2 regions of the Streptomyces zaehneri genome follow, and region 1 is predicted to be linked to the other one. Evidence: riboswitches for the same ligand, from Rfam matches in the RefSeq annotation. Region 1 holds a riboswitch; the other holds the start of a gene.
What was found. Region 1 has a riboswitch for glycine ahead of gcvT (glycine cleavage system aminomethyltransferase GcvT). Riboswitches for the same ligand answer to the same signal wherever they lie in the genome.
Positions count from the first base shown of each region.

Region 2: it holds a riboswitch for glycine, as region 1 does, so the genes downstream of both, gcvP (aminomethyl-transferring glycine dehydrogenase) here and gcvT (glycine cleavage system aminomethyltransferase GcvT) in region 1, are expected to answer to the same signal.

Region 1 covers NZ_JASTTJ010000001.1:333,247-340,303, reverse strand. Annotated here, with positions in the region: gene QQM72_RS01530 (enhanced serine sensitivity protein SseB) at 1-702, opposite strand, end outside; gene QQM72_RS01525 (AAA family ATPase) at 781-1,470, opposite strand; glycine riboswitch at 1,644-1,743, shown strand; glycine riboswitch at 1,744-1,861, shown strand; gene gcvT (glycine cleavage system aminomethyltransferase GcvT) at 1,904-3,046, shown strand; gene gcvH (glycine cleavage system protein GcvH) at 3,165-3,542, shown strand; gene glyA (serine hydroxymethyltransferase) at 3,557-4,834, shown strand; gene QQM72_RS01505 (L-serine ammonia-lyase) at 4,910-6,292, shown strand; gene QQM72_RS01500 (MOSC domain-containing protein) at 6,331-6,873, shown strand.
Region 2 covers NZ_JASTTJ010000002.1:617,868-624,924, reverse strand. Annotated here, with positions in the region: gene QQM72_RS05580 (DNA polymerase IV) at 1-907, shown strand, start outside; gene QQM72_RS05575 (nucleotidyltransferase domain-containing protein) at 1,010-1,471, shown strand; gene QQM72_RS05570 (PRC-barrel domain-containing protein) at 1,486-1,857, opposite strand; glycine riboswitch at 1,970-2,065, shown strand; gene gcvP (aminomethyl-transferring glycine dehydrogenase) at 2,250-5,135, shown strand; gene QQM72_RS05560 (TOBE domain-containing protein) at 5,381-5,800, opposite strand; gene QQM72_RS05555 (APC family permease) at 5,927-7,057, opposite strand, start outside.

The sequences.
Region 1 (7,057 bases):
GGTCCTGCCCAGAGCCCTGCCCAGGGCCTCCAACGGCAGGGCCCTCAGGTCGCCTTCCAGCCGGGAGAGTTCCACTCCCACGAACATCACCGGGTCCGCCGTCTCGATGGCGGCCAGGCAGCGGCGGGCCGTGCGGACCACGCCCGTGGCCTCGAACTCGGCCGAGGCCGCGGCCAGGAAGTCCATCGGGTCGTCCTGCCAGTCGGGCTCGTACAGACGGACCCGGCCGCCGGCCGCGGTGCCGTCCAGCGGAGTGCGGCCCGCCCGGCAGAGCTCGGCCACGGCGGGCGGGGGCAGCGGGACGCCGACCACACCGTCCGGGTTCACCAGGATGCCCACCTGCGGGGGCAGTCCCCGGGCGAACTCCACCGCCGGCGCGATCGTGAACGACATGTGCGAGCCGACGACCTGCCGGAACTGCTCCTCGGAGCTGAAGACCGGCACGTACACCTGGCCCTCGATCTCCATCGTGGGCAGGTCGAGGGGGCCGCTGTGCGGGCCGCCGCCGCCGGGCAGCGGCACCCAGACGAAGCTGCGTCCGAGCACCTCGACGATCCGGCCGCCGGCTCCCGGCACGCCGAGGGAGACGGAGAGCACCTCCTCCAGCTCGTTGCCGGGCCATCCGCCGTGCGGATGGGGGTGCGCCTGCGCCGGAAAGTCCGCGGAGAAGTCCGTCGGAAAGTTCGCCGGGGGGAAATCCATCTGCCTACCGCCTGCTGAGAACCGCTCACTCCGTTGTGGCTGAAAGGCTAGCGGGTACCGGGGGCCGCGCCCGAGCCCTCAGCCCGTGAACCCGATGCGGCGCAGTGTGTCGGCCGCCGCGCGGTCGAGCAGGACCGCCGAGCCGCAGCCCTGGGGCAGCCGGCCCTTCTCCACCGAGCACGCCAGCCGGGCGGCGGCGTGGCGGTGGCGCAGGAACGCGTACCGGGAGACGCCCCGGCCGCGCTCGCGCTGCCCCTCCAGGGCCGTGTCCGCGGCGACGTCCAGCAGCAGCAGGTGGAGGGTGCCGCCGCGGCGGCGGGCCTCGCGGGCCAGCCAGTCACGGACCCAGGCCTGGGTACCGCAGTCGTGCACGACGACGCCCTCGCCGCTGCGCAGCGCCCGGCGCAGTCCGGCGTAGTGGGCGAGCCGGACCAGGGGGCGGTAGAGGCCGTAGGGCAGGAAGCGGGGGGCACGGGCGTCCCAGCGGTCCCGGGTGTCCTGGGAGTCGACGCGGATGCCCTGCACGGTCCGCCGCATGAGGGTGGACTTGCCGCTGCCGGGCAGACCCGTGACCACGACCAGGTCACGGGGGCCGAAGAGCAGGCCGTGCGGGCTGCGGCCGGCCCGCTCCCGCAGGTCGCGGACGACGGGCGCCGACTGCGGGCCGGCCGCCTCCCGGGCCGGGGCGACGGGCTGCGCGGGCAGCGCGATCCCCGAGCCGGTCGCGAATGCGGTGGGCCTTGCCCTGGTCGACCTGTTCACCGTGATCGTCCTCCCCTGGGGTCAGATGGTGTCCTCATCCCCACCGAGCGTAAAGAGAAGGTAATGCGCCACGCCCGGCGATTTCGTGCGCGTACCGACACAAGCCGGTTACAGATGCGGCCTGCCGTGATCGGGGCGAGCCGTGCAATGATGGCCGCGCCAACTGCATACCGGCCGTTTGAATCCGCGCGGGAGAGTCCTCAGCAGCAGCTTCGCTGGGGCGCCGAAGGAGCAAGTCCCTCCCTTGAATCTCTCAGGCCCCGTTACCGCGCGGGCGAGGCACATCTGAAAAGCGGGCCGCTGTCTCCAGTGGCTCCACCCAAGGTGCAAGTCATGACCGATCCCGTCGCGGGTTGTCATGGCGAACCTCTCAGGTTCCGATGACAGATGGGGAGGAACGACCTCGCCGTGCCGTCATGCCTTGGGAGACGAACGCCCGATGAGCAGTACCGACCCCGCATCCGACCAGACCGCCGCGCAGCGCCACACCGCCCTCGACGCGGTGCATCGCGCGCTCGGCGCGACGATGACCGACTTCGCCGGCTGGGACATGCCCCTGCGCTACGGCTCCGAGCGCGACGAGCACCACGCCGTCCGCACCCGGGCCGGGCTCTTCGACCTGTCGCACATGGGCGAGATCACCGTCACCGGCCCGCAGGCGGCCGCCCTTCTCGACTTCGCCCTGGTGGGCAACATCGGGGCGGTCAGGAACGGCCGCGCCCGCTACACGATGATCTGCCGGCCGGACGGCGGCATCCTGGACGACCTGATCGTCTACCGGCTGGCCGACACCGAGTTCATGGTGGTGGCCAACGCCTCCAACGCGCAGGTCGTGCTGGACGCGCTGACCGAGCGCGCCGAGGGCTTCGACGCGGAGGTCCGCGACGACCGCGACGCCTACGCCCTGATCGCCGTGCAGGGCCCCGAGTCCCCCGGCATCCTCGCCGCCGTCACCGACGCCGACCTGGACGGCCTGAAGTACTACGCCGGTCTGCCCGGCACCGTCGCCGGCGTTCCCGCCCTCGTCGCGCGCACCGGCTACACCGGCGAGGACGGCTTCGAACTGTTCGTCCGGCCGGAGCACGCCGTCGAGCTGTGGCAGGCGCTGACCAAGGCCGGCGAGGGAGTCGGACTGGTGCCCTGCGGTCTGTCCTGCCGGGACACGCTGCGCCTGGAGGCGGGCATGCCGCTGTACGGGCACGAGCTGAGCACCTCCCTCACCCCGTTCGACGCGGGGCTCGGCCGGGTGGTGAAGTTCGACAAGGACGGCGACTTCGTCGGACGTACGGCGCTGGAGGCGGCCGCCGAGCGCGCCGCCTCGCAGCCCCCTCGCGTCCTCGTCGGCCTGGTCGCCGAGGGCCGTCGGGTCCCGCGCGCCGGGTTCGCCGTCGTCGCCGGCGGCGAGGTGATCGGCGAGGTCACCTCCGGCGCCCCCTCCCCCACTCTCGGCAAGCCGATCGCGATGGCGTACGTCGACGCCGCCCACGCGGCGCCGGGGACCACGGGCGTCGGCGTGGACATCCGAGGCAGCCACGAGCCGTACGAGGTCGTGGCGCTGCCGTTCTACAAGCGCCGGAAGTAGACACTGGGCGCGTTGACGCCCGCCCGCACGTGACCCTGGGCACATTTCCGCTGCTCACGTGCGTTTCCAGCAGTCCCCCCTTCACCAGCACCCTCCCGCGTACAGGAGAATTCAAGCCATGAGCAACCCCCAGCAGCTGCGCTACAGCAAGGAGCACGAGTGGCTTTCGGTCGCCGAGGACGGCGTCTCGACGGTCGGCATCACGGAGCACGCGGCCAACGCGCTCGGCGACGTGGTCTTCGTACAGCTCCCGGAGGTCGGTGACACGGTGACCGCGGGCGAGACCTGCGGCGAACTGGAGTCGACCAAGTCGGTCAGCGAGCTGTACGCGCCGGTCTCCGGCGAGATCGTCGAGGTCAACCAGGACGTCGTCGACGACCCGGCGCTGGTGAACTCCGCCCCCTTCGAGGGCGGATGGCTGTTCAAGGTACGCACGGCGGGCGAGCAGGACGACCTGCTCACCGCCGACGAATACACCGCCTTCACCGCCGGCTGAGGAGTCGTAGACGCATGTCCGTCCTGAACACGCCCCTGCACGAGCTCGACCCGGAGATCGCCGCCGCGGTCGACGCCGAGCTGAACCGCCAGCAGTCCACGCTCGAGATGATCGCCTCGGAGAACTTCGCTCCGCTCGCGGTGATGGAGGCGCAGGGCTCGGTCCTGACCAACAAGTACGCCGAGGGCTACCCGGGCCGCCGCTACTACGGCGGCTGCGAGCACGTCGACGTGGCCGAGCAGATCGCGATCGACCGGATCAAGGAGCTGTTCGGCGCCGAGTACGCCAACGTGCAGCCGCACTCGGGCGCCTCCGCCAACCAGGCCGCCCTGTTCGCGATGGCCCAGCCCGGTGACACGATCCTCGGCCTGGACCTGGCGCACGGCGGTCACCTGACCCACGGCATGCGGCTGAACTTCTCCGGCAAGCAGTTCGACGTGGTCGCCTACCACGTGGACGACGCCGGACTGGTCGACATGGCCGAGGTGGAGCGGCTCGCCAAGGAGCACCGCCCGAAGGTGATCATCGCGGGCTGGTCGGCGTACCCGCGGCAGCTGGACTTCGCGGAGTTCCGCCGGATCGCGGACGAGGTCGGGGCCTTCCTGTGGGTCGACATGGCCCACTTCGCGGGTCTGGTCGCGGCAGGTCTCCACCCGAACCCGGTGGAGTACGCCGACGTCGTCACGTCCACCACCCACAAGACGCTGGGCGGCCCCCGCGGCGGCATCATCCTCGCGAAGAAGGAGTTCGCGAAGAAGCTGAACTCGTCCGTGTTCCCGGGTTTCCAGGGCGGCCCCCTGGAGCACGTGATCGCGGCCAAGGCGGTCTCCTTCAAGGTCGCGGCGAGCGAGGACTTCAAGGAGCGTCAGGCCCGCACGGTCGAGGGCGCGAAGATCCTCGCCGAGCGCCTGACCTCGCCGGACGCCCGCGCGGCCGGGGTGAACGTCCTGTCCGGCGGCACCGACGTGCACCTGATCCTGGTCGACCTGCGCGAGTCCGAGCTGGACGGTCAGCAGGCCGAGGACCGGCTCCACGAGGTCGGCATCACGGTCAACCGCAACGCGGTCCCGAACGACCCGCGCCCCCCGATGGTGACCTCCGGACTGCGGATCGGCACGCCCGCCCTCGCGACCCGCGGCTTCACCGCCGAGGACTTCGCCGAGGTCGCGGACGTGATCGCCGAGACGCTGAAGGCGCCGTCCCCGTTCCCTGCGGCCGACGCGGCGGCGCTCAAGGCCCGGGTCACGGCCCTGGCCGACAGGCACCCGCTGTATCCCGGTCTGGGCAAGTAGTTCCCTTTCCCGGGTGCCGCGCACACTGAGAGGTGTGGGCGGCACCCCGCACCACCCTGCATTGAGGAGTTCCCCGTGGCCATCTCGGTCTTCGACCTGTTCTCGATCGGCATCGGCCCGTCCAGCTCCCACACGGTCGGCCCGATGCGCGCGGCCCGCATGTTCGCCCGGCGGCTGCGGGGCGAGGGTCTGCTGGACTCCGTCGCGTCGGTGCGCTGCGAGCTGTACGGCTCGCTCGGCGCGACCGGCCACGGCCACGGCACGCCGAAGGCGGTGCTGCTCGGCCTGGAGGGCTCCTCGCCGCGCACGGTGGACGTGGAGGGCGCGGACGACCGGGTGGAGCAGATCAAGGTCTCCGGCCGGCTGCGGCTGCTGGACTCGCACGAGATCCCGTTCTCCTACGACGACCACCTGGTCCTGCACCGCCGCAAGGCCCTGCCCTACCACGCCAACGGCATGACGATATGGGCCCACGACGCCCAGGGCGCCGAGCTGCTGGCGAAGACGTACTACTCGGTCGGCGGCGGCTTCGTCGTGGACGAGGACGCGGTCGGCGCGGACCGCATCAAACTCGACGACACGGTCCTGAAGTACCCCTTCCGCACCGGCGACGAGCTGCTGCGGCTGGCGAAGGAGACCGGCCTGTCGATCTCCTCGCTGATGCTGGAGAACGAGCGCGCCTGGCGCACCGAGGACGAGATCCGGGACGGCCTGCTGGAGATCTGGCGGGTGATGCAGGCCTGTGTGTCCCGGGGCATGTCCCGCGAGGGCATCCTGCCCGGCGGCCTGCGGGTCCGCCGCCGGGCGGCCATGACGGCACGTCAACTCCGGGCGGAGGGCGACCCGTTGGCGCTCTCCATGGAGTGGATCACGCTGTACGCGATGGCGGTGAACGAGGAGAACGCGGCCGGCGGCAGGGTGGTGACGGCCCCGACGAACGGCGCGGCCGGCATCATCCCGGCGGTCCTGCACTACTACGTGAACTTCGTGGCCGGCGGCGCCTCCGAGGGGGAGAAGGAGGACGGGGTGGTCCGCTTCCTGCTCGCGGCCGGCGCGATCGGCATGCTCTTCAAGGAGAACGCCTCCATCTCCGGCGCCGAGGTCGGCTGCCAGGGCGAGGTCGGCTCGGCCTGCTCGATGGCGGCGGGCGCGCTGGCCGAGGTCCTCGGCGGCTCCCCCGAGCAGGTCGAGAACGCGGCCGAGATCGGCATGGAACACAACCTCGGCCTGACCTGCGACCCCGTGGGCGGCCTGGTCCAGATCCCGTGCATCGAGCGCAACGGCATGGCCTCGGTGAAGGCGGTCACCGCGGCCAGGATGGCGATGCGCGGCGACGGTTCGCACAAGGTGTCCCTGGACAAGGTCATCAAGACGATGAAGGAAACGGGCGCGGACATGAGCGTCAAGTACAAGGAGACGGCCCGGGGCGGGCTGGCGGTGAACATCATCGAGTGCTGACCCGGCAGCGGGTCGCGGGGACAGGGGAGCTTCGCCGTATGAGCGGGTCGGTCAGCGCTGTCAGCAGCAGCGGGACGTACTCCTTCACCAAGCCGAACCGGGAGAGCGTCACGCTGGTCGCCGGGGTCGGGGTGGTGGGGGACGTGCATGCCGGGGCCACGGTGAAGCACCGGTTCCGGATGGAGAAGGATCCCTCGCAGCCGAATCTGCGGCAGGTGCACCTCATCCACGAGGAGCTGTTCGAGGAGGTGCGTACGGCCGGGTTCGAGGTGGCCGCCGGACAGCTCGGGGAGAACGTGACCACGCGCGGGATCGACCTGCTCGGGCTGCCCACCGGGACGCGGCTGCGGCTCGGCGGACAGGCCGTGGTCGAGGTGACCGGGCTGCGCAATCCCTGCAAGCAGATCGACGACTTCCGCAGGGGCCTGATGAAGCAGGTCGTCGGGCGGGGCCCGGACGGACGGCCGGCCTTCAGGTCCGGGATCATGAGTGTGGTGCTCAGCGGGGGTGTGGTGCGGCCCGGGGACTCGATCACGGTCGAGCTGCCGGACGGACCGCACCACCCCCTGCGGATCGTCTAGGTGACTGATGCGAAGGTGTGAGTGGTCGAGAGAGACCTCACCTGCTCGCGCAGGCTGACACCAGCCGCGTGCACCCACGGCGATCTGCCGCCCGAGCCGGGCCACGGCGATCTGCCGCCCGAGCCGGGCCACTACGGGCGGAGCCCGGCCGGGCGGGTGGGAGCTACGGGAGGCGTGTCGCAGT
Region 2 (7,057 bases), on a different contig from region 1:
GGGAACCGAGCGGGCCCTGCTCGGCCCGCTGTCGGTGCGGACCCTGCCGGGGGTCGGTCCGGCGACGGGGGACCATCTGCGCCGGGCCGGGATCACCACGATCGACGAGATCGCCGAGGCGGGTGAGGACGAGCTGGTGCGGCTGCTGGGCAAGGCACACGGGCACGCGCTGTACGCCATGGCGCTGGCCCGCGACGACCGGCCCGTGGTGGCCGAGCGGGAGGCCAAGTCGGTGTCGGTCGAGGACACGTACGACGTGGACATCCACGACCGGGTCCGGGTGGAGCTGGAGGTGCAGCGGCTCGCGGACCGGTGTGTGCGCAGACTGCGGGGCGCCGGTCTGTCGGGGCGGACCATCGTGCTGAAGGTGCGGCGGTACGACTTCTCCACTCTCACCCGGTCCGAGACCCTGCGCGGGCCCACCGATGATCCGGCGGTGGTCCGGGAGGCGGCTGCCCGGTTGCTCGACTCGGTGGACACGACGGGCGGGGTGCGGCTGCTCGGGGTGGGCGTCAGCGGACTGGCGGACTTCACACAGGAGGATCTGTTCGCGCAGGCCGCCGAGGACCGGGCGGACGGTCCCGAGGAGGAACTCGCGGACGAGCCCGTCAGCGAGGTGCCGGTGCCGGTCGAGCGCCAGTGGCGCCCAGGACACGATGTGCGGCATGCCGAGCTGGGCCACGGATGGGTGCAGGGCAGCGGGCTGGGCCGGGTCACCGTTCGGTTCGAGACGCCCGAGTCGGAGCCGGGACGGGTGCGCACCTTCAGGACCGACGATCCGGGGCTGGAGCCGGCGGATCCGTTGCCGCTGGTGCGACGAAGACCCGAGGACGACGGCGGGACGGCGGGAGGCTTGCCGTATCCGGAGGCGAGGCCGTCGGGGGTGGCGCCCGGGAACTCCGCGTGAGGCCGATCAGTTACACAGAGTGAAGCGGTACGAAGTGTGGGGTGCGTCGGAGCGGTGGCGGTGTCCCGAGAAGGGTGACACCGGTGACGGATGGGGAGCTGCATGAAGCTGCACGGAGGCCGGTTCGCGGACCCGGCCGGGGTGTCGCCGGAGCGCGAAGCGGAGGTGTGCCGGGTGGTGGGCCGGGTCACCCGGTGGGCCGGGAACCGGAGCGACGTGGTGGGGCTGCTGCTCGTCGGGTCCTTTGCGCGCGGGGCCGCGCGTCCCGACTCGGATGTGGACCTCGTGGTGTTGTCGACGGCGCCCGCCCGGTACGCGCAGGACGACGGGTGGGCGCGTGAGCTGGCTCTGGGGGAGGTGGTCCGGGTTCAGGAGTGGGGCCCCGTCACCGAATGGCGGTATGTGACCGCCTCCGGTCTGGAGGTCGAGGTGGGCGTCGGTTCCGCCCACTGGGCGCGGACCGATCCGGTCGACGGCGGCACCCGAAGAGTCGTCACGGACGGCGCCTGGCCGCTGTACGACCCCGCCGGGATTCTCCGGGCGCTCATTCAGGCCTGCGGCTGAGGGGCCGAGGGGCTTCAGCTGTCGTCCGTACCCGCCAGCCGGCCGAAGTCGCGATCGGGGAGCGGGGGAGCGGCGCCCACGTCGAGGCCGTAGTGGTGGTAGAGCTGGAGCTCCTGTTCGGGGGAGAGGTGGCGGCCCACGCCGAAGTCGGGAGCGTCCTTGATCAGGGCCCGTTCGAAGGGGATGCGCAGAGTGCCCTCGACCAGCCGGCTGGGCTCCAGAGGGACGAAGGCGTCACGGGAGAACAGACCGGTGCGTATGGCCGCCCACTCCGGAACTCCGGTGGCGTCGTCGAGGTAGACCTCGTCGACCGTGCCGATCTTGGTGCCGTTGCGGTCGAATGCCTTGCGGCCGATCAGGTTGCGCGGATCGATGTCGCTCTGCACGGGCCCTCCACTTGGTCGCAACTCATCCGTAAGCACTACAAAAGAGCAGATTGGGACGAGCGGCCACTCGAGCGAGTCTCATGGACCCCGCTGGTAGTCTGACAACGGCTGCTGACACCGCGCGGGAGAGTCCTCCGGACATCACCGGAGGCGCCGAAGGAGCAAATCCTCCCCGGAATCTCTCAGGCTCACGTACCGCACGGACGAGGTCACTCTGGAAAGCAGGGCGGGTGTCGACGGCGTCGACGGCTTCCGCTCTCACCGACGGTGAAAGCCGGGGTGCCCTCGGGCGACCCGGTGAAGCTCTCAGGTTGAGATGACAGAGGGGGAGGCCGTCCGGGTACCCACCGTGGTGACCCTCGAAGGTCGTGTCAGACCAGGAGGCCTCCGTAATGACCGCCCACCGCATTCCGCTCACAGAGCTCGAGCAGGGAATTCCCTTCGAACAGCGCCACATCGGGCCCGACCTCGAAGCGCGGGCCAAGATGCTCGCACAGGTCGGCTACGGCTCGCTCGACGAGCTCACCGCCGCCGCGGTCCCGGATGTGATCAAGAACGCCGACGCGCTTGACCTGCCGGGCGCGCGCACCGAGGCCGAGGTGCTGGCCGAGCTGCGCTCGCTGGCCGACCGCAACCAGGTCCTCGACTCGATGATCGGCCTCGGCTACTACGGGACGTTCACCCCGCCCGTCATCCTGCGCAACGTCATGGAGAACCCGGCCTGGTACACGGCCTACACGCCGTATCAGCCGGAGATCTCCCAGGGCCGGCTCGAGGCGCTGCTGAACTTCCAGACCGTGGTCGCCGACCTCACCGGGCTGCCGACCTCCGGCGCGTCGCTGCTCGACGAGGGCACGGCGGCCGCCGAGGCGATGGCGCTGTCCCGGCGCATGGGGAAGAACAAGAAGGGCCTCTTCCTCATCGACGCGGACGCGCTTCCGCAGACGATCGCCGTGATCGAGACCCGCGCCGAGCCGACGGGCGTGGAGATCGTCGTCGCCGACCTGAGCGACGGGATCCCGGCGGAGATCGCCGCGCGGGAGATCAACGGCGTGCTCGTCCAGTACCCCGGCGCCTCCGGTGCGGTACGTGACCTCAAGGCGCTCGTCGACCAGGCGCACGGGCTCGGCGCGCTCGTCACCGTCGCCGCGGATCTGCTCGCGCTGACGCTGCTGAAGTCGCCGGGCGAGCTGGGTGCGGACATCGCCGTCGGTACGACGCAGCGGTTCGGCGTGCCGATGGGCTTCGGCGGGCCGCACGCCGGTTACATGGCCGTCCGCGAGCAGTTCGCGCGCAGCCTGCCCGGGCGGCTGGTGGGCGTGTCGGTGGACGCCGACGGGCACAAGGCCTACCGGCTCGCGCTCCAGACGCGTGAGCAGCACATCCGGCGCGAGAAGGCCACCAGCAACATCTGCACGGCGCAGGTGCTGCTGGCGGTGATGGCGGGGATGTACGCCGTCTACCACGGTCCGGACGGGCTGCGGGCGATCGCCCTGCGCACACACCGGTACGCCTCCATCCTCGCCGCCGGGCTCGAGGCCGGCGGCGTCGAGGTCGTGCACGGGTCGTACTTCGACACGCTGACCGTGCGGGTGCCGGCGAAGGCCGCCGAGGTCGTCGCCGCCGCGCGGGAGCTCGGGGTCAACCTGCACCTCGTCGACGCCGACCAGGTGTCGATCGCCTGCGACGAGACGACCGCGCGGGCGCAGGTGTCCGCCGTCTGGGCCGCCTTCGGGGTGGACGGCGACATCGAGGCGCTCGACGCGGCCACCGCAGACTGCCTGCCCGCCGGACTGCTGCGGTCCGACGCGATCCTGACGCATCCCGTCTTCCACCAGCACCGTTCCGAGACCGCGATGCTGCGCTACCTGCGCAGGCTCGCGGACCGGGACTACGCGCTGGACCGGGGCATGATCCCGCTGGGGTCCTGCACCATGAAGCTCAACGCGACCACCGAGATGGAGCCGGTCACCTGGCCCGAGTTCGGGCAGCTGCACCCCTTCGCGCCGGCCGAGCAGGCGGAGGGCTACCTGACGCTCATCCGCGAGCTGGAGGAGCGGCTCGCCGAGGTCACCGGGTACGACAAGGTGTCGCTCCAGCCGAACGCCGGGTCGCAGGGCGAGCTGGCCGGGCTGCTCGCCGTCCGCGGCTACCACCGGGCCAACGGGGACGAGCAGCGGACCGTGTGCCTCATCCCGTCCTCCGCGCACGGCACGAACGCGGCCAGTGCCGTGATGGCGGGCATGAAGGTCGTCGTCGTGAAGACCGCCGAGGACGGCGAGATCGACGTCGAGGACCTGCGGGCGAAGATCGAGCGGTACCGGGACGAACTGTCGGTGCTGATGATCACCTACCCGTCGACGCACGGGGTGTTCGAGGAGCATGTCGCCGACATCTGCGCCCAGGTGCACGAGGCGGGCGGGCAGGTGTACGTCGACGGCGCCAACCTCAACGCGCTCGTCGGTCTCGCCAAGCCGGGGCACTTCGGTGGTGACGTCTCGCACCTGAACCTGCACAAGACGTTCTGCATCCCCCACGGCGGCGGTGGCCCGGGCGTCGGACCCGTGGCCGTACGGTCGCACCTGGCGCCGTATCTGCCGAACCACCCGCTGCAGCCCGCCGCCGGGCCGGACACCGGGGTGGGGCCGGTCTCCGCGGCTCCCTGGGGCTCCGCCGGGATACTGCCGATCTCGTGGGCGTACGTGCGGCTCATGGGCGGCGAGGGGCTCAAGCGGGCCACGCAGGTGGCCGTGCTGAGCGCCAACTACATCGCCAAGCGGCTGGAGCCGCACTACCCGGTGCTCTACAACGGGCCGGGCGGGCTGGTCGCGCACGAGTGCATCATCGACCTGCGGCCGCTGACCAAGGCGACCGGCGTGAGCGTCGACGACGTCGCCAAGCGGCTCATCGACTACGGGTTCCACGCGCCGACGATGTCGTTCCCGGTGGCCGGGACGCTGATGATCGAGCCGACCGAGTCCGAGGACCTGATCGAGATCGATCGTTTCTGCGAGGCGATGATCGCCATCCGTGCGGAGATCGAGAAGGTCGGGGCGGGCGAGTGGCCGGCCGAGGACAACCCGCTGCACGGCGCTCCGCACACCGCGGCCGCGCTGGGCGGGGAGTGGGAGCACGCGTACACGCGTGAGGAAGCCGTCTTCCCGGCCGGTGTGTCGGCCGCCGACAAGTACTGGCCGCCGGTGCGCCGGATCGACCAGGCCTTCGGCGACCGGAACCTGGTCTGCTCCTGCCCGCCGCTGGACGCGTACGAGGACTGAGCCGGTGCGTGAGGGCCCCCGTCCGTTCCGGGCGGGGGCCCTCACGCGTGCCAGGGTGTGTCCGCAAAGCAGCGCCGTCTGCCCGCGGGGCAGGGCTCGCGGCGTCCGGTGCGTGCGATCGCGAGGCGGAGGGTCGCCCTCGTACCGGGTGTACGTGGGCGATCCCGACGACGCGGCTGGGGGTCGCCCCTCCGGGGGAGCGTGTGCCGGGCGTCGCGAGCCAGGCGGGACTTTGCGGACACGGCCTAAGCCGTCGCCAGGGACACCTCGGTCGCCTTGATCAGTGCGATGACGTCGGAGCCGACGAAGAGGCCGAGGTCGGTGGCCGCTTCCTCGGTGATCACCGCGGTGAGATCGGCCCCGTCCATGGAGACCCTCACCGAGGCCATGACCCCGCCCGTCAGGAGGCCGGTGATCGTGCCGGTGAGCTGGTTGCGGATCGAGAGGCCGTCGACCCGGCCGGTGGACAGGGAGACCTCCGTCGACTTCACCAGGGCGCGGACGGCGGTGCCGGCGGCGAGGGCGAGTTCGTTCGCGGCCTCCAGCGTGATGGCCGCCGTGAGGTCCTGGCCGCCGTCCAGACGGATCTTGACGGTGGCCATCACCTCGCCGGGCCGGACGGCGGTGACGGTGCCGGGGAGTTGGTTGCGGATGCTCAGGCTCATGAGCGTCAACGGTAGGCCGCAGGTCGCCTTATGGGCGTTATGTGCGGGTATGCGTCGTCCTGGCGGCGTCGGGCGGGTCGGATCCCGTCGTCTCGTGTCGCCTTGGGGACGACGGTCCGGGACGGGTCAGCCGGTGTGGACGCGGGGGCGGCGGTCGCGGTCCGGTTCGGCCTCGCGCAGGACCTCACGGGTGACCGGAGCGACCTCGCCCTGGCCGAACAGGAAGAAGCGCAGGAAGTTGGCGAAGGGGTTGCCCTCGGTCCACTCGAAGTAGATGTGCGGGATGCAGCCGGTGGAGTCACGGGTGTGCAGCAGCAGTGCGGCCAGGGCGTTGGAGATGGAGGAGGACTCCAGGGTCAGGACGCGGTAGCGGCCGTGCAGCACCTCGCCGCGTACGGTCAGGCCCGACTCGAACTCGGAGGGGTCGACGACGGTGACCTCGACGAAGACGAAATCCTCCCCGGGGATGTCGTTGTCCTGCCGGATCTGTTCGATCTTGTCGCGGTACTCGGCCTTGTCGCGCTGGTCGGGCTCGTTGGCGATGAACCGTATCTTGCGGCTCGCCATGTCCCGGATGAAACGTTCCGCCATCGGGTCCATCGTCACGCTGGTCACCCGGAGCTCGAAGGCTCGGGCCAGCCGGGACAGCAGCGAGACCAGGATGATGCCCGCGATGAAGCAGGCGCCGATCTTCACGCCGTCGGGGCGCTCGATGACGTTCACGACGGTCACATAGAGCAGGACCGCCGAGATCACGGCGAAGCCGGCCGTCCAGCCCCGCTGCCGGGCGCGGCGGGCGGCGATGGTCACCGCGATCGCCGCCGAGGACATCAGGACCAGGACGCCGGTGGCGTAGGCGCCGCCCTGGGCGTCGACGTCGGCGTCGAAGATCCAGGTGACCAGGAAGGCGACGAGGGTGAAGACGATGACCATCGGGCGGACGGCGCGGGCCCAGTGCGGGGCCATGCCGTAGCGGGGGAGGTAGCGGGGCATCAGGTTCAGCAGCCCGGCCATCGCGGAGGCGCCGGCGAACCACAGGATGGCGATCGTCGACACGTCGTACACCGTGCCGAAGGCGTTGCCCAGGTACTCGTGGGCGAGGTACGCGAGGGCGCGTCCATTGGCCTGGCCGCCGGACTCGAACTCCTTCTCGGGGATCAGCACCGTGGTGATGAAGCTGGTCGCGATGAGGAAGACGCTCATGATCAGGGCGGCGGTCGTCAGCAGCTTCTTCGTGTCGCGGATACGGCCCCTGGG